Regions from separate parts of the Rhizorhabdus antheiae genome, predicted to be linked through region 1. Evidence: predicted binding sites of a transcription regulator. Region 1 holds the regulator's gene; each other region holds the start of a gene.

Region 1 (7,789 bases):
GGCGTGACAGGCTGGCTGCCCGACGGATCGGGCTTCTTCTACATCGCCTTCGTCAATCCAAGGGGTACGCCGCGCTTCTATCTGGACGGAGAATGCCGCCTCCACCGGCTGGGAACCGATCCGGCTACCGACCGCGTCCTCTTGAAACGGGGCATGTACCCGGACATCCCGATGGGAGAGACGCAGATCCCGTCGGTCCAGACGAGCGAGAATGCATCGGTCTGCCTGGTCGGAGTGGGTGACGTCCGGCCGGAAGGCTCCTACTGGACCGTGCCGCTCGCCGACCTGCTCGGCGGCACCCCGCGTTTCGCTCGGGTAGCGACGCTCGATGACATCGTCGTATCGACAGCGCTGACGGGGGATGATCTCTATCTGCTGACCAACAAGGGCGCGAGTCGCGGCCGTGTCGTGCTGACCTCCGCCGGCAAGCCCGACATCGCCTCTGCCCGGGAAGTGATCCCGCAAGGGCCCTCGGTCATCGAAAGCCTGAGCGCCGCGCGTGACGGCGTCTATGTCACCGTCATGGACGGCGGCATCGAGACGCTCTCGCGTCTGAGCAACGGCCGGGTCGAAGCGATCAAGCTGCCGTACGAAGGCTCGATCGGCGGCCTGTTCACCAGCACCAGCCGCGACGGCGCCTTCCTCAACCTCAGCGGCTGGCTCCAGCCGTCGAGCATCTGGGCGGTCGACCGCGCCGGCACGGTCAGCGACATCGGGATCAACCCGCCGCCGCCGATCGACGTCCGCCCCTATATGACCGAACGCGCCTTCGCGACCGCGCGGGACGGGACGAAGATACCCTATACGCTGATCTATCGCCGCGGCCTGAGGCGGACCGGCACCGCACCCACTTTGGCGACCGCCTATGGCGCCTATCAATATTCCTACTCGCCGCGCTTCTCCGCCTCCCTGCTGGCTTTCCTCGACGAAGGCGGCGTCTATTGCGTGGTCAATGTGCGCGGCGGCGGCGAATATGGCCGCGAGTGGCACAAGGGCGGACAGAAGGAAACCAAGCCCAATACGTGGCGCGACCTGATCGACACCTGCGAGACGCTGATCCGCGACAAGCTGACCAGCCCCCGGCATCTGGCGATTTCGGGCACCTCCGCCGGTGGCATCACCGTCGGTCGCGCCATGACCGAGCGGCCCGATCTGTTCGCGGCGGTGATCTCCAATGTCGGCTGGGCCAATCCGATCCGCTACACCGCCGAACAGAATGTATCGGACATCGATGAATGGGGGCCGATGGTCGACGCGAAGAGCTTCCGGATCATGTACGACATGGACAGCTATCAGGCGGTGCGCGACGGCACGCCTTATCCCGCCCTCCTCTGCATCACCGGCGCGACCGACCCGCGTGTGGCGCCGTGGCACATGGCGAAGTTCGCCGCCCGGGTGCAGGCCGCCACGAGCAGCGGCAACCCCGTGCTGCTGCGCGTTGACTTCGATGCGGGGCATGGCGTGGGATCGACCCGGGCGCAATCGGACGCACTGGCGGCAGACAGCTATGCCTTCGTCTTGTGGCGAACCGGCGCGAAAGCCTTTCAGCCCCGCTGAAGAGCCGAGCGGCAACCGCGCGACTCGGACGGTCTTTACGCATTCATAATCAACGGCATGTTAGCCATGTTTCCCGGATCGAGAGGGAAATCGATGCTTTCTGCCGAAGTCACCGTCATCAAACCGTCGCGCCGCCGGGAAGAGAGACTGCCGGCCGACATCCGCGCCCGCTATGGCGCCTCGGGCAATCCCGAACGCGCGCTGTGCCGGATCATCGACGTCTCCAAACATGGCGCGCGGCTCGAAGTCTATTGCGACCTGCCGCTGTCCACCAGCATCACCCTCAAGCTGCCCAACAGCGAGGCGCTGGCCGCGCGGGTGGTCTGGTCCAAGGATTTCGAAGCCGGATGCCGGTTCAACGAACCGCTGTCGGACGACGAACTGGAGTTCATCTTCCGCAAGGGAAACGCCTGACGCTGTCCCCCACCCGGCGATCGTCGGGCCGCTAACCCGTCGGCGCCGACCGGACAAGGGAGGACGGCGCGCCCCCTTTCCCGCTCGGCCCATGCTGGACCCGCACTGCGTCCGGGGCTATGCCGCGCGACGATGAGCAACAAGCTGACCGAGATTTGCGACGTCAAGCGCGCGCTGGTGGCGCAGCGCAAGTCCGCGATCGCCTTTTCCGACCTTTCCGACCGAGCACGCGCCGCTTCGGCTCCGCGCGGTTTCCGCGCCGCACTCGACGCGAAGGTCGCCGCCGGCGGCTATGGCCTGATCGCCGAGATCAAGAAGGCATCTCCGTCCAAGGGCCTGATCCGCGCCGATTTCGATCCGCCCGCCCATGCGCGCGCCTATCAGGAGGCCGGCGCTGCCTGCCTCTCGGTGCTGACCGACGAACCTTATTTCCAGGGCCATGACGACTATCTGGTTCAGGCGCGCGCAGCCTGTGCCCTGCCCGCGCTGCGCAAGGATTTCATGGTCGACCCGTGGCAGGTGACCGAGGCCCGCGCACTGGGTGCCGATGCGATCCTGATCATCGTCGCGGCGTTGTCCGACGCGCAGATGGTCGAGATCGAGGACGCCGCGCTCGATTGGGGCATGGACGTGCTGGTCGAAGTCCACGACGCCGAGGAGTTGGAGCGCGCGACGGCCCTTCGTTCGCGGCTGATCGGGGTCAACAACCGCGACCTGCGCGACTTCACCGTCGACTTCGCGCGGACCTATGAACTGGTCGGCCGCGCGCCCGCCGGCTGCACCTTCGTCGCCGAGAGCGGCCTGGGCTCGAAGGCCGATCTCGACGCGATGGCAGAGCATGGCGTGCGCTGCTTCCTGGTCGGCGAGAGCCTCATGCGAGAGGCCGACGTCGCGGCTGCCACCCGCCGCCTGCTCACCGGCGCATGAGCGGCGGGCTCACCCATCTCGACAAGGACGGCGCGGCCCGCATGGTCGACGTCTCGGCCAAGGCCGAAACCCGGCGCGAGGCCGTTGCCGAAGGCCGCATCCTGATCGCAGCGGATGCGCTGGAGGCGATCCGGGTGGGCGCGGTCAAGAAGGGCGACGTGCTCGCGGTGGCCCGCGTTGCCGGCATCATGGCGGCGAAGAAGACCGCCGATCTGATCCCGCTCTGCCATCCGCTGCCGATCACCGGCGTGACGCTCGACCTGGCCATCGAAACCGACGGCATCCGTGCCACTGCCACGGTCGGCACGACCTATGGCACCGGCGTGGAGATGGAGGCGCTGACCGCCGTCTCGGTCGCACTGCTGACGATCTACGACATGGCAAAGGCGCTCGATCGCGGCATGCGCATCGCCGACGTGCGGCTGCTGGCGAAGAGCGGCGGCCGGTCGGGCGACTGGACGGCCGACTGATGGCGCTGATACCGGTCGCGGAAGCCCAGGCGCGCATGCTCGCGCTACGCGGCCCGCTGTCCGAGGAGAGCGTCCCGCTCATCGATGCCCTGGGCCGCTACGCCGCGCAGGACGTCTTCGCGCGCCGTACCCAGCCGGCGATGGATCTGTCGGCGATGGATGGCTATGCGATCCGCTTCGCCGAACGACCGGGGCCCTGGACCGTCATCGGCGAAAGCGCGGCCGGCGGCGGGCTGGACCGTGCGCTGGAGCCGGGCGAGGCCGCCCGTATCTTCACCGGCGCCCCTGTGCCCGCCGGCGCGGACACGATCCTCATCCAGGAAGAAGCGACACGCGACGGCGATCGGCTGACCATGACGGGCGAAGGGCCGCCCGCGATTGGCGCGCACATCCGGCCAGCCGGCGGCGATTTCCGAGACGGCTCGCCGCTGCTCGCCCGGGGCAGCGCGATCGGCCCGGCGGCAATCGCGCTGGCGGCGAGCGGGGGCCACGGAAACCTGCCCGTGCGGCGGCTCCCCCGGATCGGGCTGCTCTCGACCGGCAACGAGCTGGTGCCGGCCGGTGAGCCGACGCCAGGCGCGCTTCTGCCCGCCTCCAACGGCCCGATGCTCGCCGCGCTGCTCGGCCGCAGTGCCTGCACCGTGACCGACCATGGCATCGTCCGCGACGACCTCGACGCCATCGCCACCGCCTTTGCGCGGATGACGGGCGAAAGCGACATCATCCTGACGACCGGCGGCGCATCGGTCGGCGATCATGATCTGGTGCTCCCGGCGCTGAAACAGGCTGGCGCGACCATCGATTTCTGGCGGGTCCGGATGAAGCCGGGCAAGCCTGTGATGATCGGCACGCTGGGCGATGCGATCATACTGGGCCTGCCCGGCAATCCGGTGTCGGCCTTCGTCACCGCGATGCTGTTCGCCAAGCCGCTGATCGCCCACCTTCTGGGCGCCGCCCACCCCGTGCCTACACCGATCACTGCGCGCCTTACGGCCCCCCTTCCGGCGACCGGCAACCGCGCCGAATATGTCCGCGCGCGCTGGGCGGGGGGCGGCGTGGAACCGCTGTCGGGACAGGACAGCGCGGGGCTCGCGGCGCTGGTGCAGGCGGAGTTGCTGATCGTCCGCGAGGCGGAGGCGGAAGCCCTCCCGGCGGGTGTGGAAGTCGAAGTGCTGCCCCTCGCTTGACAAGATTCCTGCGGTTGCCTAAATGTTCCCCGTCCGTTCCCGATGGGGTCAAAGACCATGCTCACGCGCAAGCAACATGAACTGCTCTGCTTCATCCAGGAGCGCCTCTCGGCGACCGGGGTCTCACCTTCGTTCGAGGAGATGAAGGAAGCGCTGGAGCTCAAGTCCAAGTCGGGCGTCCACCGCCTCATCAGCGCGCTCGAGGAACGCAATTTCATCCGCCGCCTGCCCAACCGCGCCCGTGCGCTCGAGGTGCTGCGCGTTCCGGAAATGACGGGCAAGGTCGCCGCATCCGCGACCAAGGCGAAGGCGGCAGCGCCCGCCATCGTGCCGCAGGCCGCGAACGAGAATGTGCTCGAGATACCGTTGCACGGCCGGATCGCCGCCGGCCTTCCGATCGAAGCGATGGAGGGGCAGAGTTCGCTCTCGGTTCCCGCCGCGCTGTTGGGGCCGGGCGAACATTATGCGCTGGAAGTGTCCGGGGACTCGATGGTCGAGGCCGGCATCCTCGATGGCGACTATGCGCTGATCCGCCGCGCCGAGACCGCGCGTGACGGCGAAATCGTCGTGGCGCTGATCGCCGACCATGAGGCGACGCTGAAATATTTCCGGCGCGAGGGCGGCATGGTCCGCCTCGATCCGGCGAACCGCTCTTATGATCCGCAGCGCTATCGCCCCGATCAGGTGCAGATCCAGGGCAAGCTCGCAGGGCTTCTGCGGCGCTATTGATCCGATCGGCAGGCCCGGCCCCGTCGAGGAGCCGGGCGCCGACCGGCGCTCAGCCGAATTTGCAGGCCGAGAATTTGTTGCCGTCGAGATCGCGGAAATAGGACATGTAGAAGCCGGGGCCGCGCTCGCCCGGCGCACCCTCGTCGGCACCGCCCAGCGCGAGCGCCCTGGCGTGGAAGGCATCGACCGCCTCGCGGCTTTCCAGCTCGAACGCGATCATCGTGCCGTTTCCGGCCGTCGCATCCTTGCCGTCGAACGGCCGGACCAGGCCCAGCATCGGGGCCCCATCCTTGCCGAACACCGCGCCGCCGCTCGGATGGTCGAACATCTTGGTCGCGCCCTGCGTGGCCAGCAGGTCGGTGTAGAAGGCGAGCGCCTTTTCCATGTCGTTCGTGCCGACGGTGACGTAGCGCAATTCCATCATCTCTCTCCCTATGTTCGATCGCGCGGTTGATAGGGCGATCCCTATCGCCTGCCAATGCCGGCCATCCTCGCTCCGAGGCTCATCGGTCGAACCTCACCCAGGGATGATGCCCCGCCTCGGCCGCGACGGTGGCGACCCCGCCTCGGTCGAGGTCGATCGCGATGCCGCCGGTGCGCGCGAGCAGGCGGCGGTCGATCGTCAACCAGCGCGCGCGACAGCCGCGCGGCAGGCGGCGGTCGCTGATCACGATGTCGGCGGTGGCGCAGATCCGGGTGAAGCGCGCCCAGTCGAGCCGATAAGGGCTGCGCGTCGCCGCGATGCGCCACCGCCGTCCGCCACGCGCGATCTCGGTCACGCACAGGTCGGTCGAGCAGCGCGCCTGCATCAGCGCGTCGACCGGCAGGGCTTCGCCATCATGCCCCGCCGCCTCGCCGAGCATGCCGCGCACATAATCGCCCGCCCTCTCGCGCAGCAGCGCGACGCGGCCGTCGCCGAGAACGAAGGCGACATGCCGCCCGTCCCCGGTGATGAGCAGATCCGGCGCAGGCGCCGTGAGGGCGAGAAGCGTCCCGAGGGTGCAGGGCAGCAGCCCCCAGCGCCGCCAGCCGGTCCGCCACAATGCGAGCCACAGCCCGCCGACGATGAACAGCCCGAAGGCCAGACGCCCCATGGTCGGCAGCATCGTCACCGCGCCAGGCGCCTCGGCCACAGTGCGGGCGAGCCAGAGCAGGCCCGACAGCGCCTGCCCCGTCATCCACCAGAAGGGCGCACCGAGGCCGACCGCATCGAACAGCAGCGCCAGCGCCTCGGCCGGCATGATCAGGAAGGTGGTCAGCGGAATGGCAACGATATTGGCGAGCGCGCCATAGAGACCCGACTTGTGGAAATGGAACAGCGCGATCGGGGCGAGCGCGACCTCGATCACGAGGCCCGACAGCAGCAGCAGCGCGAGTCCGCGCCCGCGCCGGACGAACCAGGCCTCCTCGCGCGGGGCGGCGAAGGCGCGTATCCGGGGATGGTCGAGCAGGGCGACCAGCGCGGTGACGGCAGCGAAGCTCAGCTGGAAGCTCGGCCCGGCAATCGCCTCGGGCCAGAGGAGCAGCACCACCAGCGCGCCCGTCGCGACCAGCCGCAAGGTGATCGCTTCGCGCCCCATCGCGATCCCGGCGAGCACGAGCAGCGCCGCGATGCAGGAGCGGATCGTCGGCACCTGCGCGCCCGACAATAATGTATAGACAATGCCGGCAAGTGCCCCCGCCCCGGCCGCGATCAGCAGCAAGGGCGCCCGCAATGCCAGCGCCGGGCTGAGCGCCAGCAGGCGCAGCGTGAGCAACATCACCCCGCCGACCACGGCCGAGACGTGCAAGCCCGAGACCGACAGCAGATGCGCGAGGCCCGCGCGGCGCAAGGCTTCGGCATCCTCCTCGGCGATCGCGCCCTGGTCGCCGGTCGCGAGCGAGGCGGCCACCCCGCCCTCGCTTCCCGGCAGCCGCGCCTCGATATGGCGCGACAGCGCCGCGCGCCGGTCGGCGAGCCAGCCCAGCCAGCCAGCCTCGCTTCCTTGCGTCACCACGGGCTTGTCGAGTGCCTTGCCGGTCGTGCCGAGCCCCTGGAACCAGGCGGTTCGCGCGAAGTCCTGCGCGCCGGGCACGGGCGGAGGCGCGGGCGGCATCAGCCGGGCGCGCACGACGATGCGGTCCCCCACCGACAGACGCTCGTCGACCTGGGTCTCGTCGATGTTGAGGCGCAGGCGCGACGGCAGCGGCGCGGCGACCTGCTCCACCGTTACCCGCACGATCTCGCGCGCGGGCAGGCGTTCGACCGCGACGACCCGCCCCGCGACCAGCGCCACCATCGGCCGGTCGATGCGCGGCGAGGCGACCCAGTCGGCCCTTGCCCAGATCAGCACGACGCCGAGGAGGGCGACGACGCCGCCCACCGCCATCATCCGGCCGATCCGCGCTCCCAGGCCGACCGCACATCCCGCCAGCGCAAACGCCGCAAAGCCCGCCATCGCCGCGAACCAGGCGAAGCGATCGGGCAGCACCATCCAGGCGGCGATGCCCGCGCCGAGCGCGACC
Region 2 (7,789 bases), on a different contig from region 1:
CCTTCGTGACAGGAGTGGATATAAGCCGCGAGCCTCAGATGAAATCGTCGAAGGCGAGCGACGCGCTCACGAACGACGCGCCCAGCGCGATGGCCGCGTTGACGCCGCCGCCGCCGTCCTGCGACCAGAACAGAACCGCATCATTGGCGCCGCTCAGCCGGATCAGTGCGACCTCGTGAACTCCGGCGCGCTGATCGAACAGCGACTGGGCGAGCGCCTGCGCCTCGGCGAGCGAGGTCGAGACGCTGCCCTCCAGGATCGCTTCGGGACGAAAGCCGAGTGACAGGGCATCATCGACCGTCGAAAGATCGACTATTCGGTCGATCGCCTGGAGGTCGGCCCCGATCGTTGCGCTGTCGGGCCCGAACAGGAAGACGTCGCGGCCGCTGCCGCCTTCCAGCCGGTCGACGCCGCGATCGCCCATGATCAGGTCGTCGCCATCGCCGCCCTGGACCGTGTCGTCATCCTGCCCACCGCGCAGCGCGTCATTGCCGGCACCGCCCTGGACCAAATCCTTGCCGCGATTGCCGTTGATGACGTCATGCCCTGCGCCACCCAGGATGCTGTCGTCGTCGGCACCGCCCTGAATCCGGTCCGATCCGCTGCCGCCGTCGATCGTGTCGCGCCCGGCATTGCCCTGCAGATAATCCGAACCGCCGCCGCCGTTGAGCAGATCCCCGCCGTCAGCCCCTCCGCTGGGCGACTGGCCGTAGATATGGTCGTTGCCGTTGCCACCGGTGAGCGTGTCGCTGTCACCGCCGCCCATGATGACATTGTGACCGAAGACGTCGCGGACGACGTCGGCGAGGCCGCCGCCGCGATAATCGTCATTGCCGGCCAGCAGCAGGCTCAGCGGATCATTTGGCGCGTAGGTGAGCAGATAGAAGAGCGAGGCGTTGACCGAGAAGCCGCTCGCCTCGAACAGGACGGTCGACCCCTGGGTGAAGCGAAAGCCGGTGATGGCGCCGCTGATCGGCTCGCCAAAGCCGTTGTAGCGAACGCCGGTGCCCGTGAAGGCATAGCGATAGCCGTCGACATCGATCGCCAGCAGGTTGCTCGTCTGGGTCACGATGACCGAATCGAAATCGGTCAGCCGGTCGAAATTGAACAGGTCCATGCGCAGGCGCCCGGCGGCCGGTGCGGTGATGATCGCCATGTCGCTTTCCCCTGATGATGGGCAGCAGGTGCCGTCAGCTTCGGGACGGGGTCAAGCGCGAGGGGACTGCAAAATGATCGAAAATGGACCCTATCTGCCTGGGCCTAGAGCAAACGCGGTTCTCCCGCCGGCTCGACGCTCAGCGTGCCGCCGGGCGTGGGGCGCAGCAGCGCCTGCGCCGGTGCCGACCCGTCGAGCCAGCCGGCCCAATCCGCACGGTCGAGCAACACCACCTGCCGGCTGTGATAGGGCGCTATGTCGGGGCCGGGCTCGCAGGTGAGCAGGGTGAAGGCTTCGCCGGCCGGATCGGGGATGGCGGGATCGCTCTTCCACAGGCCGGCGATCGCGAACCAGTCGCGCGCGTTCCAGCGGAACAGCCATTTGTCCTTGCGCTTCGCGCGCGGATCGGCGGGCGCGGTGAACTCGTAGAATCCGTCGACCGGGACCAGGCAGCGGCCCTGCCGCGCCGAATTGCGAAAATCGCGTCCCTCGCTGCGGTAGTTGTAGACCGGCTTGCCCGAGGCCCCCGGCCAGCTCCATCGCCGGGTGACCAGTTCGGCGGCCAGCGCCATGTCGGGAGCCTCGTACGCCGCTTGGGTGGACGCATCGCGCGCGGCGCGGATGATCACCGTCCGGTCCGTGATCCGCACGCTCGGCAACGGCGCCATGTTCGGCACCCCTTCGCTGAAGCGCAGCGGGATGCGCAACTCGGCGAAATCCTGTCGTATCAGGCCCAGCTCGATCCGGCGGGCCACCTCGTTGCACATGCGCCGTCACGCTCCGGGTGGGTCGGTCGGGAAGGTGGGGTGAGGAGCGGGACGGGGCAAGTCTCTGCGATGCGCGCCGGGAAACCTACTCAGCCGCCACCTGCGCACCCGCCTCCAGCAGCGGCTTCAGATAATGGCCGGTATAGCTGCGCGGCTCCTTCGCGACCTTCTCCGGCGTCCCCTCCGCGACGATCTCGCCGCCCCGGACGCCGCCTTCGGGGCCCAGGTCGATGATCCAGTCGGCGGTCTTGATGACCTCCAGATTATGTTCGATCACCACCACCGTATTGCCCTGCTCGACCAGCGCGTGGAGTACTTCGAGCAGCTTGCGGACGTCCTCGAAGTGCAGGCCGGTCGTCGGCTCGTCGAGGATGTAGAGGGTGTTGCCGGTCGACCGGCGCGACAATTCCTTGGCCAGTTTGACGCGCTGCGCTTCGCCGCCCGACAGCGTCGTCGCCTGCTGCCCGACCTTGACATAGCCGAGGCCGACCTCGGCCAGCATCGCCATCTTGTCGCGGATCGGGGGCACCGCCTTGAAGAACTCGACCGCATCCTCGACCGTCATGTCGAGCACGTCGGCGATCGACTTGCCCTTGAACTTCACCTCCAGCGTCTCGCGATTATAGCGCGCGCCGTGGCACACGTCGCACGTAACGTAGACGTCGGGCAGGAAGTGCATCTCGATCTTGAGCACGCCGTCGCCCTGGCAGGCCTCGCAGCGTCCGCCCTTGACGTTGAAGCTGAAACGCCCCGGCTTGTAGCCGCGCGCCTCGCTCTCGGGCAGGCCGGCGAACCAGTCGCGGATATTGGTGAAGGCGCCGGTGTAGGTCGCCGGGTTCGAGCGCGGGGTGCGGCCGATCGGCGACTGGTCGATGTCGATCACCTTGTCGCAATGGTCGAGGCCGCTGATCTTGTCGTGCGCGCCGGCCACGACCCGTGCCCCGTTCAACTGGCGGGCGGCCGAAGCGTAGAGCGTGTCGATCGTGAAGCTCGATTTGCCCGATCCCGACACACCGGTGATGCAGGTGAAGGTGCCCAGCGGAATGGATGAGGTGACGTTCTTCAGATTGTTGGCGCGCGCGCCGTGGACGGTCAGCTTCTTGCCATTGCCCTTGCGCCGCTTCTTCGGAACGTCGACCATCCGCCGGCCCGACAGATAGGCCCCCGTCAGGCTGTCCTCATGCGCGAGGATCTGGTCGAGCGTGCCCGAGGCGACGACCTCGCCGCCATGGACGCCGGCACCCGGCCCCATGTCGAGAATATAGTCGGCGGTGCGGATCGCGTCCTCGTCATGCTCGACCACGATCACGGTGTTGCCGAGGTCGCGCAGACGCCGCAGCGTGATCAGCAACCGGTCATTGTCGCGCTGGTGGAGGCCGATCGACGGCTCGTCGAGCACGTAGAGCACACCCGACAGGCCCGAGCCGATCTGCGAGGCGAGGCGAATGCGCTGGCTCTCGCCGCCCGACAGCGTGCCCGAGGTGCGATCGAGGTTGAGATAGTCGAGCCCGACATTGTCGAGGAAGCCCAGCCGCTCGACGATCTCCTTGAGGATGCGCTCGGCGATCGCGCGCTGTTGCTCGTTGAGATGGTTGGGCATGTCGCGGAAGAAGGCGAGGGCGGGGCCGACCGCGCGCCGCGTCGACATCGAGATGTCCTCGCCCGCGATCTTCACCGCCAGCGCCTCGGGCTTGAGGCGGGCGCCGCCGCAGACCTCGCAAGGGGCTGCGCTCTGATATTTGGACAGTTCCTCGCGCATCCAGGCGCTCTCGGTCGCCAGCATGCGGCGCTCGAGATTGTGGATCACCCCCTCGAACGGCTTCTGGACGTCGTAGCTCTTGCGCCCGTCGATGAAGGTCAGGGTGATGGCCTTGCCCTTGGTGCCGTAGAGGACCGCGTCGCGATGCTCCTGCGGCAGCTCGTTCCAGGGCGTCTCGAGCTTGAAGCCATAAGCGCGCGCGACCGAGCTCAGCACCTGCATATAATAAGGGCTGGGCGGGTTCGACTTGGCCCAGGGCACGACCGCGCCCTGCTTGATCGACAGCGCCTCGTTGGGGACGACCAGCTGCGGATCGAAATAGAGCTTTTCGCCGAGGCCGTCGCAGGCCGGGCAGGCGCCCTGTGGCGCGTTGAACGAGAAAAGGCGGGGCTCGATCTCGGCGATGGTGAAGCCCGAGACGGGGCAGGCGAACTTCTCGGAGAAGGTGATGCGGTTGGCGGGGATGCCCGTCTTCTTCATGCCGCCAGTGGTCTTGCCGGCGGCATCGGCGAGCGCCTCGCCATATTGGAAGGCGACGGGCATTTCGCGGACGGCTGCCCCTCCACCAGCCTGCGGCTGGTCCCCCTCCCCGTGCCGGGGAGGATTGCCTGCTCCCTGATCCTCCCCGGAACGGGGAGGGGGACCGGCGAAGCCGGTGGAGGGGCGTTGTACGGTCGCCTCGGCCACGGTCGTGTCGACCAGATCGGCAAAGGCCAGGCCATCAGCCAGGCGCAGCGCCGTTTCGAGGCTCTGCGCCAGCCGGGTCTCGATGCCTTCGCGGACGACGAGGCGGTCGACCACCACCTCGATGTCGTGCTTGTACTTCTTGTCGAGCGCCGGGGCGTTCTCGATCTCGTAATTCTCGCCGTCGATGCGGACGCGGCTGAAGCCGGCCCTCTGCCATTCGGCCAGTTCCTTGCGATACTCGCCCTTGCGGCCACGCACGACCGGGGCGAGCAGCAGGAAGCGCGTGCCCTCCTTCAACTGCAGGATGCGGTCGACCATCTGGCTGATCGTCTGCGCGGCGATCGGCAGGCCGGTCGCGGGCGAATAGGGCACGCCGACGCGCGCCCATAGCAGGCGCATATAGTCGTAGATCTCGGTCACCGTCGCAACGGTCGAGCGGGGGTTGCGGCTGGTCGTCTTCTGTTCGATCGAGATGGCCGGGGACAGGCCCTCGATATGATCGACGTCGGGTTTCTGCATCAACTCCAGGAATTGGCGAGCATAGGCCGACAGGCTCTCGACATAGCGCCGCTGGCCCTCGGCATAGATGGTGTCGAAGGCAAGGCTGGACTTGCCCGATCCCGACAGGCCGGTGATCACGATCAGCTTGTCGCGCGGCAGGTCGACGTCGACGCCCTTGAGATTATGTTCGCGCGCGCCGCGCACCGAGATATGTGTGAGCATGTCGGGAATGTTCCAGATTTGTTCGCCGCGCGCAAGGCGGTCCGTCGGCCGCCGATGTGGGCAGTGGTTAAGCGTTTCTCAACCCTCTATCGCCTAGAAGGGGCACGGCTTTCCGTTGGTGGAGGACGTTGCGATGCTTGGTCTGATCAGTCGCCGGGAGCTTGTGCAGTCGCTCCTGATCGCTCTGGTCTTCATGTCGGTGGGATTCATCCTGCTCGACCGGATGATCGGCGATCCCGACGCGATGGAGGCGGTTTCGCACGTCTGACCGGCGCGGTCGTCCGCGCCGCCGGGCGTGCGGTCCCGTTCAGCGGGTCGCCCCCGGCTTCCACAATATGTCGCCCGATCCCGCCAGATTGATCCAGCGGGCCAGCACGAACAGATGATCGGACAGGCGGTTCACATAGGCCATGCCGACCGGGTTGAGCCCCGCGTCGCGATCCGCCGCGACGGCGGACCGCTCGGCCCGCCGGCAGATCGCCCGCGCCAGATGGATCGCGGCCGCCGCCGGATGGCCGCCGGGCAGGATGAAGCTGCGCAGCGGCTCCAGCGCCTCGTTCATCTCGTCGATCTCGGTCTCGAGCCGCTCGACCTGCGATTCGACGATGCGGAGCACCATCTCGGACGGGGCGAAGTCGGGGCCCGGCGTGGCGAAATCGGCGCCGAGGTCGAACAGCTCGTTCTGGATCCGCGACAGCTTCGCGCCGGCCGCCTCCGGCATATCGTGGGTCAGGGCGACGCCGATCGCCGAGTTCAGCTCGTCGACGTCGCCGATCGCTGCCATGCGCGGCGCGCATTTGGGCAGGCGCGATCCGTCGACGAGGCCCGTTTCGCCCGCATCACCCGTGCGGGTGTAGATTCTGTTCAGCCTGACCATGGGAGTGGGCGGCTCAGGACCGGCTCATCATCAGCAGCAGGATGACCAGGATCACCGCGATCGCCTGAAAGGCGATGCGCATCCGCATCATCTTGTTCTGCTGCAGGCCCGATCGGCTGACCGTTCCTGCCTTGAGGTCTTCCTCCGTCGTCTTGAGGAAGGCGATGATTCCCCGCACCAGTGCGACGACCGTGGCGATCACCGCGAGCAGGATGAGGATGAAGAAGACTGTATTCATCCGCATGATGTAGCGCGATCGGCAGGGCAGGTGAACCGCAATGTACCGCGCCGTCGGGCATCTTCCCTTTCGTTCACTTCGTCCCGGCCCCTCGAAGCCTGACGACCGCTGCCGGGAAGCCCCGGATAATGGACTCGCCTTGCCCTTTTCCGGCGCTGCGGCTATGGCCGCGCCGGCTCTTTCAAATCCTCAGTCTCAGGTGAACCATGAAGATCAGCGGCGTGGACATCCGTCCCGGCAACATCATCGAATATGAAGGCGGCATCTGGCGCGCCGTCAAGATCCAGCATACGCAGCCCGGCAAGGGCGGCGCCTATATGCAGGTCGAGATGAAGAATCTGATCGACGGGCGCAAGAACAACGTCCGTTTCCGCTCCGCCGAGACGGTCGAGCGCGTTCGCCTCGACACCAAGGATTTCCAGTTCCTGTTCGCCGAGGGCGAGGACCTGACCTTCATGGACAAGGATAGCTACGAGCAGATCACGCTTCCGCGCGATCTGCTCGGCGATGCCGCCGCCTTCCTCAACGACGGCATGGACGTCGTCATGGAACTCTACGACGAGCGCCCGATCTCGGTGCAGCTGCCCGACACCGTCGAGGCACTGATCGTCGAGGCCGATGCCGTGGTGAAGGGGCAGACCGCCTCGTCCAGCTACAAGCCCGCGCTGCTCGAGAACGGCGTCCGCGTGATGGTGCCGCCGCACATCGCCAGCGGCACCCGTATCGTCGTCGACGTCTACAGCCAGGAATATGTCCGCCGCGCGGACTGATCCTGCCTGATCGCGCGGCCGGTCTCCGGGCCGGCCCGCCTGTATCGGCCCCTCCCCGAATGTCGGCGGGCCCCTGTATCGCGTAGTCAGTGCCGCCCGGCCGGCACGAACGGAGAAGTATCTTGGTCAGCCATTCCGGCCTCATCACCGTCATGGACCGCGCCGCGCGCAAGGCCGCGCCACGCCTGCGCCGCGACTTCAACGAGGTCCAGCAGCTGCAGGTAAGCCGCAAGGGCCCGGCCGACTTCGTGTCGATGGCCGACCAGCGCGCCGAACAGACGCTGGTCGAGGAGCTCAAGCGCGCGCGTCCCGACTGGGGCTTCGTGCTGGAGGAGGGCGGCGAGATCGAGGGCGATCCCAACAAGCCGCGCTGGATCATCGACCCGCTCGACGGCACGACCAACTTCCTCCACGGCATCCCGCACTTCGCCATCTCGATCGCGGTCGAGGAGCCGGCCCGGCCGGGCCAGGCGCGCGGCGACGTCAGCCATGGCCTGATCTATCAGCCGCTGACCGACGAGAGCTTCTGGGCGGAAAAGGGGCGGGGCGCCTGGTTGCAGGACCGTCGCCTGCGCGTGTCCGCCCGCCGCGAACTCGCCGATGCGCTGGTCGCGACTGGCATCCCCTTCCTCGGCCATGGCGATATCCGCAAGTGGAGCGCCATCTTTGCCCAGGTCGGGCCCGAGATCGCCGGAATCCGTCGCTTCGGCGCCGCCTCGCTCGACCTCGCCTGGGTCGCGGCCGGCCGGTTCGACGCCTTCTGGGAGTCGGAGCTCAAGATCTGGGACGTGGCGGCCGGCATCCTGCTGGTG
Region 3 (7,789 bases), on a different contig from region 1:
CGGCCGATGCCGGCTCGTCCAGCCATCCCCGCTCACGCAGATGGGCGATGCGGTTTCTGGCGACGGGCACACGCAGTCCATTGGTCAGCAGCAGCACGACCGAGCGGCCATCCCGCTCCCACCGGTCGATCGCGCGGCGGTCGACCCACCAGGACCGGTGCACCTGCATACCGCGCTCCTCGTCGAGCGCCGCCACAACGTCCCGCAACACCCCGTGGTGCAGATAGGATCGGCCAGGAAGATGGACGCGGACATGATGGTCCTCCATCTGCAAGCACAGCGCGAGTTCGAGCAAGTGATCGGGCAGAGCTGCAGGATGATCGAGTGCGAGCGGATCAGGGGCGTTGTCCGGTACGGACAGCCCCGGCTGAGGCATGGCGGTCAATACCGAGGGGCCACCCGCCCGCCAGAAGGATGGCCTGTTCCGGCCCATCTCGATCCAGGTCAGGGCCGCCATTGCCGGCAAGGCGACCATGATCGTGAGACCATACCAGTCGAACATCGACATGGCGGCGGCGCGGCGCGGCCAGAAGGCATAGGTCTGGAGCGCGCCCAGCAGGGCCAGCGGAACGCTCGTCACGATGACCGCCGCGAAGAAACAGAAAAGTGCCGGAAAGCCCCGCCGCCGCCCGGCGTCCAGCGCTGCGACCATGGCCGGCCAGAGAAGGAGGCTGCCGATCCAGAACAGGCAGGTCCAATAGGCCATTCGCCGGAAGACGTCCGACTCATAACTACCGAAAGGACCGAGCAGGCCGAATTCGAGACCGGCCAGGGTCGCCCAGCCCAGGACGCTGGCCCATCGCTCGGGGCGCTTGAGAAGGTCGCTCGATTCCACAGTGCATCATTGCTGCAAAGCGTGGGCTGACGGCAAGTGGCTTTGCCGTACCGTTCGCCAGTTCGCCCGCTCGCCCATTCGCGAAGCCGGGCTCGCCGCCGCTCAACGCCGGTGACAGGTTCATGCCCGACCGGCGGATCAGCAGGAAAGGCGGGTGATGTTACAACGCGTACGGAACTTCATGCGGCGGCGCGATGATGGAACGGCCGGACGACTGAACATGCTGCTAACCCTGATGAATGAGCGGCTCGCTGCCGAATTCCGGCCGACCGTGACCTATGTCGGCAACAACCGCGTACTTGTCGGGACCCGCGTCGGCGACCGCACCATCGCTTATTATGTCGAAGCAGACGACCGGCTGCTCAGTCCCTGGTTCATCGTCACAGGACAGTTCGAAACCGAGGTGACCAACTATCTGCTCCGACACCTTCGTGCGGACAGTCACTGTATCGATGTCGGAACCAATTTCGGCTATTATAGCTGCCTGATGGCGCGCTTCTGTCCGGCGGGCCGCGTCCTCGGCGTCGAGGCCGATCGCCACATCGCCGAACTGGCAAGGGACAATCTGTTCATCAACGGCCTCCACGAAAGAGGCGATGTCATCTGGGCGGCTGCGTGCGATCGCAACGAGGACATAACCCTGTACCGCCGCATGTCGCGGTCCGGGAATACGAGCATCGTCGATATGGGGGAGAGCTTCACCACCCATATGGGCGAACAGCCGTCCCAGCCTTTCACCGTGCAGGGCCGCAAGATCGACGACCTTGCGGATCGGCTCGGCGGCCGGGTCGATTTCATCAAGATCGACGTCGAGGGGGCCGAACCTCTGGCGCTGCGTGGTGCCGCCGATGTCATCCGCGACAATCGGAATTTGTCGATCGTGATGGAATGGTCGCCCGGGCAGATCGCGGCCGCTGGATTCGATGTCGCCGAGTTCGTCGACGAAATCGATGCGCGGGAGCTGCAGGTCTCGATCCTGGAGCGGCACTCGGAGAGGCCCCTCCACATCTCCAAGCTGGCAAGCCTGCCCTATCAGGCAGCGATCATCTTGAAGAGAAGCCGGACACGATAGACCCGCTTGCCCGACCAGCGTCAGGCATAGGCATAGGGGCCGCCCTTTTCCAGGGCGGCAGCATAAGCCGGTCGCTGGTGGATCTTGTCGAGCCACTCGCAGATGTTCGGGCGCCGCCCATCGAGTTTCAGCCGCTGGCGCGCCGCCTCGAGCGGAAAGCTCATCATGATGTCGGCGGCAGAGAAACTGTCGCCAGCAAACCAGCTGTGGCGGACCAGCTCGCTTTCGACATAGTCGATATGGGTCATCGCCATGCCGGTGACGATCTTGCGTGCCGGCCAGCCAAAGGGCCCCATGCGGTCGATGACCAGCTTGAGCAGCAGCGGTGGCATCAGCGAACCCTCGGCATAGTCGAGGAAATAGCGCCAGCGCAGCGCGCCATCGGCGTCCTCGGGCGGACCGAGTTGCCCCCCTGCCAGCGCCACGAGATATTCGAGGATCGTCGCGGTCTCGGCCACGATGCGGCCGTCATGCTCGACGACGGGGGATTTGCCGAGCGGATGGACGGCCTTCAACTCGGGCGGCGCCAGCATCGTCTTGCGATCGCGTTCGTAACGCTTGACCTCATAAGCGAGGCCAAGCTCCTCGAGCATCCAGAGAACCCTCTGGGACCGCGAATTTTCGAGATGGTGGACGATGATGGTCAAGATACGGCTCCGGCGATGAAAACCGGCTCCGCCCCCGTCAGCCCGGCTCGTTCACATAGACCGCCATTTCATTACCGGAAGGCTCCCGGAAGTGAAAGCGCCGCCCGCCCGGAAAGGCAAAGATCGGCCTTGTCACCACCCCGCCCGCGCCTTGCACGGCAGCAAGGCTGGCTTCGAGATCGTCTGCCTCAATGATGGGCAAGGGAGCGGAGGGCGCATCCTCGCCATGGCCGTTCAGACCCAGATCGCTGGTGCCCCCTGCTCCCGCCGCGACGGTACCGGCATAAGCCGGACCGAAGACGGTCAGGGACCAGCCGAAGGCCGCCTCGAAAAACTGCCGGCTCGCCGCGACATCGGCCGTCGGGAGCTCGACATAGTTCAGCCGCGCGGTTGGCGCGCGATCAGACATCGTCGTCTTCGGACGGGCCGGCCATCAGCGCCTCGCCGACATCCTCGGCATTGCCGCGAATGGCCGCTTCGAGCTTCGCCGCGAGTTCGGGATTTTCGCGCAGATAATTTTTCGAATTTTCGCGACCCTGCCCGATGCGGATCGAGTCATAGCTGAACCAGGCGCCCGACTTCTCGACCAATCCGGCCTTGACGCCGAGATCGAGCAGCTCGCCCACCTTCGACACGCCTTCGCCATACATGATGTCGAACTCGACCTGCTTGAACGGCGGGGCGACCTTGTTCTTCACCACCTTGACGCGGGTCGTGTTGCCGACGACGTCCTCGCGGTCCTTGATCGCGCCGGTGCGACGGATGTCGAGACGCACCGATGCGTAGAATTTCAGTGCGTTGCCACCCGTCGTCGTCTCGGGCGAACCATACATCACGCCGATCTTCATGCGGATCTGGTTGATGAAGATGACAAGGCAGCGCGACCGGCTGATCGAACCGGTGATCTTGCGCAGCGCCTGGCTCATCAGCCGCGCCTGCAGACCGACATGGCTGTCACCCATCTCACCTTCGATCTCCGCCCGCGGAACCAGCGCGGCGACCGAATCGATCACCAGCACGTCGATCGCATTGGAGCGCACCAGCGTATCGGTGATCTCGAGCGCCTGCTCGCCGGTATCCGGCTGCGAGACGACCAGTTCGTCGATGTTGACGCCAAGCTTCTTGGCATAGACGGGATCGAGCGCATGTTCGGCGTCGATGAAGGCGGCCGTACCACCGGCCTTCTGCGCCTCGGCGATCGCATGAAGCGCGAGCGTCGTCTTGCCCGAGCTTTCCGGCCCGAAGATCTCGACGATGCGGCCCCGCGGAAGGCCGCCGATGCCCAGCGCGATATCGAGGCCGAGCGAGCCGGTCGAAACCGCCTCGATCTGCATCGTCTCGCGACTGCCGAGCTTCATCGCCGAGCCCTTGCCGAAGGCGCGATCGATCTGCGCCAGCGCGGCTTCAAGGGCCTTCTGCCTGTCCATATTAGCTGCTTCCTTTTCGGATCCGATGAGCTTCAACTGCGCCGACATTGTGCGTTCTCCCCTCGTAGAGCGGGCCATCCGAAACCTCAAACTGGAAGTTACGTACCGCAGATGTTCCATGAGAACAAGAGAAGAACTTTCTTATTTTGTTCCAGCCCTAGCCTCGCACATGATCGGCCAGCGCCTCGCGCGCCGCCTGGCAGATCTGCTGGACGGAGAAGGGCTTGGGGAGGAAGCCGATATTGTCGATGTCGATCGATTTGCGGAGTTGCTCCTCGGCATAGCCGGACATGAAGATGATCGGCAGATCGGGCCGCTTCGCGCGCGCCGCGCGCGCCATGGTCGGACCGTCCATCGTCGGCATCACCACGTCGGAGATCACGAGATCGATCTGCTGCATGCGGTCCTCGAGGACCTCCAGCCCCTCCTCGCCATTGGTCGCGGTGAGGATCTTGTAACCCTGCCGGACCAGCGCCCGTTCGGCCACCGCGCGCACCATGGCCTCGTCTTCGACGAGCAGAATCGTGCCGGTGCCCCACAATTCCGTGCTGACTTCCTTCACGGCCGCCCTTGGCGCGGCCGTCCCGGCGGGCGCCTGATGTACCGGAAGGTAGATGACGAAGCTGGTCCCCCGCCCGATCTCGCTCTCGGCGAAGATGAAACCGCCGGTCTGTTTGACGATGCCGTACACCGTCGACAGGCCGAGACCAGTGCCCTTGCCCACCTCCTTGGTCGTGAAGAAGGGTTCGAAGATCTTGTTGAGATTGTCCGTCGGAATGCCGGTGCCGGTGTCGGTCACGCGGAGCGCGGTATATTCGGTGACAGGCATAATCTCGATACCCAGCGCGCGGACGTCGGCCTGCGACACCGCATAGGTCTGGATCGAGAGGGCCCCGCCCTCGGGCATGGCATCCCTCGCATTGACCGCGAGATTGACGATCACCTGTTCGAGCTGCCCGGGGTCGGCACGGACGGTGCCGAGGTTGCGCCCATGGCTGACCTCGAGGCGGATCGTCTCGCCGAGCAGTCGCTTGAGCAGGTTGCTGATTTCCGAGATGATGTCGGGGATCTGCAATATCTGCGGGCGCAGCGTCTGTTGGCGCGAGAAGGCCAGCAGCTGGCGGGTCAGTGCGGCCGCGCGGTTCGAATTCTGCTTGATCTGCTGGATATCGTCATAGTCGCTGTCGCCCGGAATGTGGCGCATCGACATCAGATCGCAATGGCCGATGATCGCGGTGAGGATATTGTTGAAGTCATGCGCGACGCCGCCGGCGAGCTGGCCGACCGCCTGCATCTTCATCGCCTGGGCGACCTGCCGCTTGAGCTTCGACTCCTCGCTATTGTCCTTCAGACTGAGCAGCACGGAGGCCGTGGCGCCCAGTCCCTTGGCCGCCGCTATGGTCAGCGAGACATTCTCCTCCGAGCGGGCCTTGAGACGGACCGACAGGTCGCTCGCCGAACCGCGCCCGGCCGAGAAACGGCGCACCGCGTCCGAAACCGCCGCCTTGTCCTCCTCGACCACCAAATCGCTCGGATAGACGACCGTGGCATCCGGGCCGAGCCCTGCGGCACGGCGGAAAGCCGAATTCATGAACGCCACCCGCCCGTCGCGCTCCGCCAGCGCGAGACCGATCGGCAACATGCCGAGCAGCGCGTGCAGATCGCCCGTCGCATAGCTGCGATTGTCGCCCGCCGCCGACGCATCGTCGAGCATCAGGAACAACGTGGCCTTCATCGTCCCCTGATCGCCCAGCGGGATCTGGATCAGCCGGATCGGATCGGCCGAAGCCGGCTCTGCGGCGAGGCGGATAACGTCGCCGTCGCTGCGGAGCAGATCGGCGAAGGCCCAACCGGACGAAGGCGCCTCGGCCGACCCCAGGGCGCGGCGCAGAAACACCTTGTTCGCGACCAGCCCGATACCATTGCCGTCGACGAGCGCAGCCATCACGCCCGAACTGCCGACGCGGCGTCCTACATCGCTGGTCAGCAGGCGCATGACGTCGCCGATCATGTCGAACCGTCCGGACCGGCGGAAGCGCCAGACGAGATGGTCGTCGGTGCTGCCGGCCCGACGAACGACGACGTCGATCAACCCTCGGTCGCTTGCCAGATTGGCGATCTGCGCGTGCCCGTCACGCCGGGCGGCCACAGCGGCGGCGGCCAGTTGCTTTCGGGCGTCCTCATCCAGCGGCAGCGCCGGGGGCGTCGGCAATCCGCCGAACCAGCTTTCGAACTGGCCATTGGCGCAGATCAGTTCGCCACGCCCACCGGTCACGGCAATGCCCGCGTCGCCGTCCTCGACGATCCCACGCAGCAGCGACACGTCGATATGCCGCATCGGGCGCACGTGGATCTGCGACCGCAGCATCGCCACGAACAGGATCATGCCGATGCCCAGACAGAAAGCGAGCATGAACAGGCCCGCGATCATCAGATCGTCGGTCGCGCCCCAGATCATTCCGGCCATGCCCAACGACGCAACCGCCGTCAGCAACAGCAGCAGCGCGTTGAACATGAAGCGGCCTGTGCCGGCGGAAATGGGCTTGGCGGGATACAAGGTCGACATGCCGCCTAGTTCCCCTGCCCCTTGTCCGCCGTCAAGCGGCGCTTACCAGATCCTGACGCGATCCTGCGGCGACAGATAGAGTCGTTCGCCGGGCTGAACCTTATAGGCCGAGTAGAAAGGATCGAGGTTGCGGACGACCCAGGCGCGCTGGATCGACGGCGAATGCGGGTCGGTCAGCAGCCGCTGCCGCAGATTGGCCTCGCGATAGCTGCGCCGCCAGACCTGGGCCCAGCCGAGGTAGAAGCGCTGATCGCCGGTATAGCCGTCGATCACCGGAGCAGGCTTGCCGCCGAGCGACATCAGATAGGCCTCATGCGCCACCGTCAGGCCGGCAAGGTCGGCAATATTCTCGCCCTGCGTCAGCGCGCCCTGGACATGCAGGCCCGGCAAAGGTTCATAGGCGTCATATTGCTTGACGATCCGGTCGGTGAGCGCCGCGAACTTCTTGACGTCCTCTTCGGTCCACCAGTCCGACAGCCGCCCATGCATATCATATTTGGCGCCCTGGTCATCGAAGTGATGGCTGATCTCATGACCGATGACAGCGCCGATCCCGCCATAGTTTATCGCCGGATCGGCATTCGGATCGAAGAAAGGCGGCTGCAGGATAGCCGCTGGGAAGACGATCTCGTTCATCCCGAAATTGGCGTAGGCGTTGATCTCCATCGGCGTCATATGCCACTCGGTCCGATCGATCGGCTTGCCGAGCTTGTCGAGATTATGCTGCCATTCGAAGGCATTGCCGCGCATCGCATTGCCGACGAGGTCGCTTCGGTCGATCTTGAGCGCCGAATAATCGCGCCATTTGCTCGGATAGCCGATCTTCGGGGTAAAGGCCGCCAGCTTGGCGCGCGCCTTCACTTTGGTTTCCGGCGACATCCAGCTGAGCGCATCGATCCGCCGGCCCATGGCGGCGATGACGTTGCGCACCAGTTCGTCCGCAGCGGCCTTGGTCTCCGGGGTGAAATGCAGCTTCACATATTCCTGCCCCAGATCCTCGCCGACCAGATTCTTGACCAGGGTCACGCCGCGCTTCCAGCGGTCGCTGTTCTCCGGGGTCCCCGAAAGCACCGTCTGATTGAAGCCGAACTCGGCATCGACGAACGGCTTTGACAGATAGGGCGCATAGGCGTTCAGCGCCGTGACGAGCAGATAGTCCTTGAGCACCCCCAGCGGAGCCGCCTCGACGGCCTTGGCAGTGCCGGCAAAGGCACTGGGCTGGCCCACCAGGAATTGCTGCTG
Region 4 (7,789 bases), on a different contig from region 1:
GGCGATCGGCGAGGAAGCGCAGCCGCCTTATGCGAAAACCCAGATCATGCTGGCGGAAGAAGGCGACGATCGCATCGCTGGTGTCGCCGCCGCGCAGCGCGTCGGGTTCCTCGAAACCGCGTTCGGCGAGCAGCGCCGAGAGCGTCCGGCGAATGCCCAGTTGCTCGCTCGACTCCTCGATCTCGGCGAGCAGGGCGATCGTCGACGCCAGTTCCTCGACGATCGTCGTGAGCTTCAGCTGGCCATAGCCAGCATAGGCGAACCCCGCCTGGCGGGCGGCCTGAGCATGGGCGCGTTGCCGCCACAGGCCGATCCGCTCGGCGCTGGGGCGATAGATCAACAGCTGACGCCCCATCGCGGAATCGACCGCTGCATCCACTTCTGGGCGGATCGCCTCGATGATCCGGCGCGTCTGGGCGATCCGCACCGAACGTTGCTCGATCAGTTCCAGATTCTCGCGGATCGGCTGCTCGCGCGGGATGGTCGAGATGGCGCCGAAGATGGTGGAGAAGAAGCCCGGCAGCCGGACGATGCCGTCGCTGTGCCGCTCGGGCGGCGCCTGCACATTGGCGGTGGGATCGAGATAGAGGAAGCGCCGGTCGACCTCGCGGCGCGCGGGCCGGTTGCGCAGCGCCTCGATCGCCGGGCGGAAGGGCGCGTTGGCGAGGACCGACCCGTCGATCAGCACCAGATCCTCGGGGCTGCCGCTGACGGCGGCGCGCGGGAAGATGCGGTGGAGAAAGGCCTCGCGGCCCGGCCAGTCGCGCTTGCGCGCCTTCAGCACCGTGTCGAGCTCGGCGACGTTGAACGGCGGGAAGGCGCCGGGAAAGCTGGCGGTCGCGCGCGCGGCGAAGGTCAGCTCAGCCGGATCGGCCAGCTTGCGTCCATCGAAGCCGCGGTCGGTGAAGCCGATGGTCAGCCGGTGCTCGCGCTCTTCCGCCTGCTCGGGGCTGTGCAGGCGCAGGCGCTGATTATGGCCGTGAAAGTCGGTGATTGTGACCGAGACGTCGAGCGGCTGGCGCGGCGGCAGCAGGGGAGGACCCGCCTGGCTCTTCGCCATGGCATCGAAGGCGTCGAGGATCAGGTGCGAGAAGGTAGGGCCGCCGAAGGGCGGATTGAACCAGCGCGCCCGCACGAAGCCGGACAGCTTGCGGCGCACTTCCGCGCGGGTCTCGGGCGCGACGGTGCGCTCGACCGCACCGCCGCGTCGCCGGGCGAGCATCCAGGCGATGGGCACCGCCCAGATCTTGGAGAAGCGCGACAGCGGGCGCGCATCGGGATCGAGCAATATGTCGACGTCGGCCTTGTCGAGCCACAATTCGGTCAGCGGCTCGAGCGATTGCCCGGTCGAGATCGCATGGCCGAGAAAGACGCCGTTCATCCCGCCCGCACTGGCGCCGGCGATGATGTCGATCAGCACGCGCAGGCGCAGGCCCTTTTCGGCCTGGATGCGTTCGAGGATGTTGCGATAGATGGCCTCACTGCCGAGCGCGCTGGCTGCTCCGTCGTGGAAGGCACGGCTGGCGCGGACGAGGCGCCACAGCTCCTTCGTGATCCCATGCATGTAGACGGCAAGGCTGACTCCGCCATAGCAGACCAGCGCGAGCCGCAATTCCTTCTCCCGCATGACAGCGGTTTAGCGGCTGGCGGGGATCAGAGCCAGCCGCAATCCTTGAGCATCCGCCGCCGCTCCTGCTCGGTCGCCCGATCCCAGGCGCGCTGCCGCGCCTGCTCGTCCGGATCGGGCATTCGCCGTTCGCCGCGCGTCAGCAGTGCTGCGAGCCGGGCTCTCGCTCGTTCTTCGCGGGGATCGCTTGTCATGACCGTGGGGATTACGTACTCCTTTTGTTCGAGCGTTCAAGTACGTGTCTTCACATCTCCGGCTCGGCCAAGCAGCGTAAGGTCACTGGCGCATTGCACATTTTTGTGGTTGATCAGGCGATCAGGCAAATTGGCGAGGTGATGCTTTGTATTTGAGATTAATCGTCATCAGCTTTATCGGCTCAATGCCGCTTGTGTCTGCGGCAGCGTTAGCTGCTGATAACCCTCGATTGCCTGATCCTGGGAGTATCGAAGTTCCGGATATTTCCACGAGTGATCCGAAGGTTATATCCAATGGATACAAATTCTTCGTCTTCCATAATCCATCGGTAGATTTTGAAACGGCCTACTCAGATATTGCTGAATGCCGTAGCTTTCTTCCGGCCGGAATGGGGCGCGCTCTGCCAGGATTTACGCCGTGGATTGCAGCGCCAAAGCCTGATGAAAGGGTTGCCCAATTTCCCCATCAGTATGGCCTCATAGGGGCCGGAATCGAAAGTATCGTCGCGCCGAAAATGCAACGAGGACAAGATGCGACCATATCGCGTCGCTGCCTGGAACTACGTGGATATGTTAGATACGCTGTGACCGAAGCCATCTGGGACACATTGAACGATCCCAAAAACGCTCTCGCAGTTGCCATGCAGGCTAAGGTGGCCATAGGGCCCAAGCCTTCGCAGCCAGAAATCATCGATCAATGACTAAGTGGATAACCATTGCGCTTGCACTTCTTGCGAGCACCTCCCCGGTGGCGCTTCCCGCACGCGAAGCAAAGGGCGTTATCGAATTGCGCGCAGTGCCGGTGGCCCTCGATCCTTCCAAAGCCTATCTTCTTTTCCGATCGAGTCGGGCAAAGTCAGGCATGCTTGGCATCGAAAACACATTCGTAAGGGTGCCTAGTCTGGCAGAAACCGAAGCGTGGCTGTCTGCTCGAAAGGTGGCCTACGAAGCAGCGCTACCTGATTTGCATAAGAAGGCTAAGGGCGAACCGGTTCCAACGATAGACGAATTCTCTTTCGACTATGACGGCCCGGACAACAGCTTTTCGACGCATACTGACAGGTTCCTCGTCGATGGCGCAGAGCTTCGAACGTTCTTGTTGGAGGTTCCGGCCGGGGAGTATGTTGTTTATGGAGTTTCTGTCGGCGGCCGCGCGCTAATCACATGCAATTGCTTGGGAACCGTGGCCTTCGATGCTCGCCCTGGAGTAATAGTCAATATCGGTACGCTTTATGCCGATAAGGTACACAAACAATCCCCGCTGACCCAACTTGAATCGAATGTTGGACCGTCGATGTTCCGTTACGGTTGGATCATGGGACAAGCGCTGGTTCCGCCTAAAAATGGCGAGCCTACACCCGAGGTTCTACGCACATTTCCTGTAGAGAATGCTCGATTTCGGGCAATTGGCCCATTTCACGATCGACACGCGGTAAACGTCAATCGATTGGCGCCAATACCGGGGGTGCTGGCTTATGATCATGGCAAAGTCGTCGATCTGAATCCCGCACAGGCTGCGGCAGCCCGCTGATGGTCTCCATGGCACCGCGTATCTCCTCTTCCAAAGAGCGGTCGATAGACGTTTAGTGGCAGCCGCCGTTCGCCGTTCGCCGTTCGCCGCGCGTCAGCAGTGCGGCGAGCTGCGCGCTCGCTCGTTCTTCGCGGGGATCGCTTGTCATGCTGATGGCGGCTTGTTCATTATTGCCCAATTTCTCAGACGGCTTGCCTGCGATGCAGTCATGGTTGCGCGTTCGCAGCGAATGCCCTTCATTTCCGTCCAGACGGCCAATCGCTGGTGTCGAAGTCCGGATGTTGGAAGGAGACGATGCTCGCCAGATGAGCAGCCGCCCTTGGCTCATCGATTGGATGCTCCGGCAAATTGGCTAAGGCTTGGAAGTTGGCAACACGCTCGGGCGAGGCAAGTTGCTCGCTCAGTTCTATCAGTCGCGGCTCGTCGAAGGCGCCGATCGCGAAACTGATGTGGGTTCCCCCAAATTCAAAGGTGAGCGGCGTTCCGCACTCCCGACAGAAGCCCCGGCGCACCTTGTTCGAACTCTGGAAATGGCTTGGCTGTCCACGAGTCCACGTCACTGCGTCGAGCCGAGCCCCGACATAAGGCCCAAAGAGCCCGCCCGTTGCTTTCTGACACATCCGGCAGTGGCAAATATGGGCGTCGTCCAGAAGGCTCTCGACGCGGAAGCGCACTGCGCCACACTGACATCCTCCAGAACTCGCCATAGTGTGTAGCCTTTCGCACCCGCTGCCATCCGTGCGAAGCCGAAGCCTGTCCCTGCCCGCACCTTGCTTGTCATGATGGTGGGGATGATGTACCCCTTTTGTTCGATATTCAAGAGGACTCCCCCGATCGATGGCGAAGCCGCAGAAGCGTTATGTCTGTCAGGCCTGTGGCAGCGTGGCGACGCGCTGGCAGGGGCAGTGCGCCGACTGCGGCGAGTGGAACAGCCTGGTCGAGGAGAGCAGCAAGGCGACGGTCTTCTCGGCCAAGCATGACCTTCGGACGGGCGGGCGGGCGATCCAGATGGTCGGGCTCGACGCCGATATCCCGCTGCCCAAGCGCTGGAGCACCGGCATCGCCGAGTTCGACCGTGCGATGGGCGGTGGGATCGTGCCGGGTTCGGCGACGCTGATCGGCGGTGATCCGGGCATCGGCAAGTCGACTCTGCTGCTGCAGGCGGCAGCGCGGATGGCGATGGCGGGGCAGCCGGTCGCCTATATTTCTGGTGAGGAAGCGGCCGATCAGGTGCGGCTGCGCGCGCGCCGCCTCGGCCTCGGCCAGTCGCCGGTGCAGCTGGCCTCGGCGACCTCGGTGCGCGACATCCTGACCACGATGGAGCAGGCGCCGCCGTCGCTGCTCGTGATCGACTCGATCCAGACGATGCACAGCGACCAGATCGAAGGCGCGCCGGGCACGGTCAGCCAGGTGCGCGCCTCCGCGCAGGAACTGATCCGCTTCGCCAAGGAGCGCGGCACCGCCATCGTGCTGGTCGGCCATGTCACCAAGGACGGCTCGATCGCCGGCCCGCGCGTGCTTGAGCATATGGTCGACACGGTGCTGAGCTTCGAGGGCGAGCGCAGCCATCAATATCGCATCCTGCGCGCAGTGAAGAACCGCTTCGGCGGCACCGATGAGATTGGCGTGTTCGCGATGGCGGAGGAGGGGCTGAGCGAGGTCGCCAATCCCAGCGCGCTGTTCCTGACGGCGCGCGGGGAGGGGGTGAGCGGGGCCACCGTCTTCCCGGCGATGGAGGGGACCCGGCCGGTGCTGGTCGAGATCCAGGCGCTGACCGTGCGGCTGCAGAGCGGGGCGACCCCGCGCCGGGCGGTGGTCGGATGGGATTCGGGTCGGCTGGCAATGATATTGGCGGTGCTCGAGGCGCGCTGCGGGCTGAGCTTCTCGACCGCCGAAGTCTATCTCAACATCGCGGGCGGCTACCGCGTGTCCGATCCCGCCGCCGATCTGGCGGTCGCGGCCGCGCTGGTGTCGGCGCTGGCCGAACGACCGGTGCCGATCGACTGCGTGCTGTTCGGCGAAATCGCCCTGTCCGGAGAAGTGCGCAGCGTGGCGCATGCGCCGCTGCGGCTGAAGGAAGCGGCCAAGCTCGGTTTCACCCAGGCCTGGGCGCCTGCGGCCAAGGATCCGCCGGGCAAGGCAATGCGGCAGGAGAGCTTTTCGAGCCTCGGCGCGCTCGTTGACCATATCCTCGGCCGCCGGTAGCAAGCCGGGCCTATGTATGGATTGACCGGCCTCGACATCATCGTCCTGCTCGCTATCTTCGGCGGGGGGCTGTTCGGCGTGCTGCGCGGCTTCGTGTCCGAGGTGATCTCGCTCTTCTCCTGGGTCGCCGCGATCTTCGCGCTCAAGCTGTTCCACGCGCCTGCGACCAAGATGGCGATGGGATTCGTCGGCAATTCCAGCGGGGCGAGCGTGCTCGCCTTCGTGCTGATCTTCCTGATCGTCTATGCTGGCGGCAAGCTGGTTGGTGCCTCGCTGGGGCAGCGGATGCGGACCTCGGTGCTGGGGCCGCTCGACCGCGTGCTGGGCTTCGGCTTCGGCGCACTTAAGGGGCTGATCATCGTCACGCTCGCCTATCTGCTGATCAACCTCGGCTATGACACGCTCTACGGTGCCTCGTCGGAGCGGCCCGGCTGGATGCGCAACTCGCGCACCCACCCCCTGCTCAACGCCACCGGGCGCGCGATCGTCGACTGGGTCGGCCATCGGCGCAAAGCCGGCGGCTTGATCGGCGACGACAAGACCGCCTCCAAAGCCACGCAATAAGACCCAAGCGGCGCGCAGCGCTTGCGGTGCTGCATGTTCTTGTTATGTTCTATCCATGCCCGACTCGTCGAAACCGCTGCCACCGCCCGTCCACGGGCGCGGCGCCGCCAGTGGCGGCCTGAGCGGGCGCTTCGACGATCGGGCTCGTGAGAGCGACGGAGACTGGCTCGATGCGCGCGAAAGCATCGACGGCGAGGGCCCGGTGCTGCGGACCGAGGTGACGCTGGAGAAGCCCCGGACGATCATCACGCACAATCGGTCGCCTGACATTCCGTTCGATCGATCGATCAATCCCTATCGCGGCTGCGAGCATGGCTGCATCTATTGCTTCGCGCGACCGACCCACGCCTATCACAATCTGTCGCCCGGGCTCGACTTCGAGACCAAGCTCTTCGCCAAGCCCGACGCACCCGAGCTTCTGCGGCGCGAACTGGCGCGGCCCGGCTATCGTTGCGAGCCGATGGCGATCGGGACCAACACCGACCCCTATCAGCCGGTCGAAGCGCGGATGCGCATCATGCGCGGGCTGCTCGAGGTGCTGGCCGAGCATGACCATCCGGTCGCCATCACCACCAAGTCTGCGCGCATCGTTCGCGACATCGACATTCTCGGGCCCATGGCGGCGAAAGGCTTGGCGGCAGTGATGATGTCCGTGACGACGCTCGATCCGCTTGTCGCCCGCCGGATGGAGCCACGCGCTTCGGCGCCAGCGCGCCGGATCGTAGCGATCGAGGCGATGGTGAAGGCCGGAATCCCGGTGTCGATCAGCGTATCGCCGGTGGTGCCCGCCATCACCGACCATGAGATAGAGGCGATCGTCGAAGCCGGGGCGAGGGCTGGTGCGAGCGGGGCCTTCTCTATCGTCGTGCGGCTGCCGCACGAGGTGGCGCCGCTGTTCCGCGAATGGCTGGCCGTCCACTATCCCGACCGCGCCGCGCGGGTGATGGCGCTGATCGGCGATATGCGCGGCGGGAAAGACAATGAGGGCGCCTTCTTCGATCGCTTCCGGCCCAAGGGCGCCTATGCCGCCACGCTGCTTGCGCGCTTCCGGCTGGCCTGTCGCAAACAGGGGCTTAACGGCGCGCGTTTCGCGTTGCGCACCGATCTCTTCCGTGCGCCGGGCCAACAGCTCGCCCTGTTCTGACCGGCGTTAAGAGGTTGTTTCACCTGCGATTCCGCAACCGCGACCCTGCTCGTTCGTTTTTCGCCCAACAGAATGAGGAGAGAGTACCATGTTGGAAGACAAGACGACGCGGGGTTTCGCGATCGGTGCGGCAGCGGGCCTGACCGCAGGCCTCGCCGCCAATGCTGTGCGCAAGATTTTCGTCCAGGCGCCGACGATGATGGCAGGCGAGTGGGACGAGGCTCTGGCCGCCGAACATAAGGCGGTGCTGGCGCTGTTCGACCAGTTGGAAGCGACCGACAATGACCATAAGGTGCGTCGGGCGATGCTGCTGACCCAGATTGGCCATGCGCTCGCCAAGCATGCGATGGAGGAGGAGAATGCCGTCTATGCGGTGCTGCGCACACATGGACAGGCGGCCGATGCCGACAAGCTCAACGGCGACCATGGCTATGTGAAGCAATATCTGTTCGAACTGGGCGAGATGGACAGCGCCCACCCCCAATTCCTCGCCAAGGTCGGCGACTTCCGCGCCATGCTCGAGG

The links. The regulator LexA, encoded in region 1, represses DNA repair genes until DNA is damaged. The targets are predictions, from matches to a motif close to GTTCCNCNCTTGTTCT.
Region 2: the regulator LexA is predicted to act here: its motif matches at 5,102-5,117, upstream of uvrA (excinuclease ABC subunit UvrA).
Region 3: the regulator LexA is predicted to act here: its motif matches at 4,103-4,118, upstream of recA (recombinase RecA).
Region 4: the regulator LexA is predicted to act here: its motif matches at 4,149-4,164, upstream of radA (DNA repair protein RadA).

Annotation. Positions count from the first base shown of each region.
Region 1 covers NZ_JBLTWO010000009.1:15,023-22,811, reverse strand. The annotation lists gene ACNI3R_RS16135 (prolyl oligopeptidase family serine peptidase) at 1-1,557, shown strand, start outside; gene ACNI3R_RS16130 (PilZ domain-containing protein) at 1,651-1,971, shown strand; gene trpC (indole-3-glycerol phosphate synthase TrpC) at 2,104-2,898, shown strand; gene moaC (cyclic pyranopterin monophosphate synthase MoaC) at 2,895-3,368, shown strand; gene ACNI3R_RS16115 (molybdopterin molybdotransferase MoeA) at 3,368-4,555, shown strand; gene lexA (transcriptional repressor LexA) at 4,613-5,284, shown strand; gene ACNI3R_RS16105 (VOC family protein) at 5,334-5,705, opposite strand; gene ACNI3R_RS16100 (ComEC/Rec2 family competence protein) at 5,788-7,789, opposite strand, start outside.
Region 2 covers NZ_JBLTWO010000004.1:99,849-107,637, reverse strand. The annotation lists gene ACNI3R_RS09760 (calcium-binding protein) at 35-1,156, opposite strand; gene ACNI3R_RS09755 (SOS response-associated peptidase family protein) at 1,261-1,923, opposite strand; gene uvrA (excinuclease ABC subunit UvrA) at 2,009-5,092, opposite strand; gene ACNI3R_RS09745 (hypothetical protein) at 5,226-5,360, shown strand; gene ACNI3R_RS09740 (cob(I)yrinic acid a,c-diamide adenosyltransferase) at 5,400-5,969, opposite strand; gene ACNI3R_RS09735 (twin transmembrane helix small protein) at 5,983-6,207, opposite strand; gene efp (elongation factor P) at 6,414-6,977, shown strand; gene ACNI3R_RS09725 (inositol monophosphatase family protein) at 7,100-7,789, shown strand, end outside.
Region 3 covers NZ_JBLTWO010000002.1:628,276-636,064, forward strand. The annotation lists gene ACNI3R_RS07345 (LytTR family DNA-binding domain-containing protein) at 1-835, opposite strand, end outside; gene ACNI3R_RS07350 (FkbM family methyltransferase) at 1,056-1,907, shown strand; gene ACNI3R_RS07355 (glutathione S-transferase family protein) at 1,928-2,554, opposite strand; gene ACNI3R_RS07360 (VOC family protein) at 2,592-2,963, opposite strand; gene recA (recombinase RecA) at 2,956-4,029, opposite strand; gene ACNI3R_RS07370 (hybrid sensor histidine kinase/response regulator) at 4,139-6,547, opposite strand; gene ACNI3R_RS07375 (M13 family metallopeptidase) at 6,590-7,789, opposite strand, start outside.
Region 4 covers NZ_JBLTWO010000010.1:9,275-17,063, reverse strand. The annotation lists gene ACNI3R_RS17010 (patatin-like protein) at 1-1,627, opposite strand, end outside; gene ACNI3R_RS17005 (hypothetical protein) at 1,654-1,821, opposite strand; gene ACNI3R_RS17000 (hypothetical protein) at 1,974-2,522, shown strand; gene ACNI3R_RS16995 (hypothetical protein) at 2,519-3,352, shown strand; gene ACNI3R_RS16990 (GFA family protein) at 3,589-4,059, opposite strand; gene radA (DNA repair protein RadA) at 4,190-5,557, shown strand; gene ACNI3R_RS16980 (CvpA family protein) at 5,570-6,121, shown strand; gene ACNI3R_RS16975 (PA0069 family radical SAM protein) at 6,177-7,265, shown strand; gene ACNI3R_RS16970 (hemerythrin domain-containing protein) at 7,354-7,789, shown strand, end outside.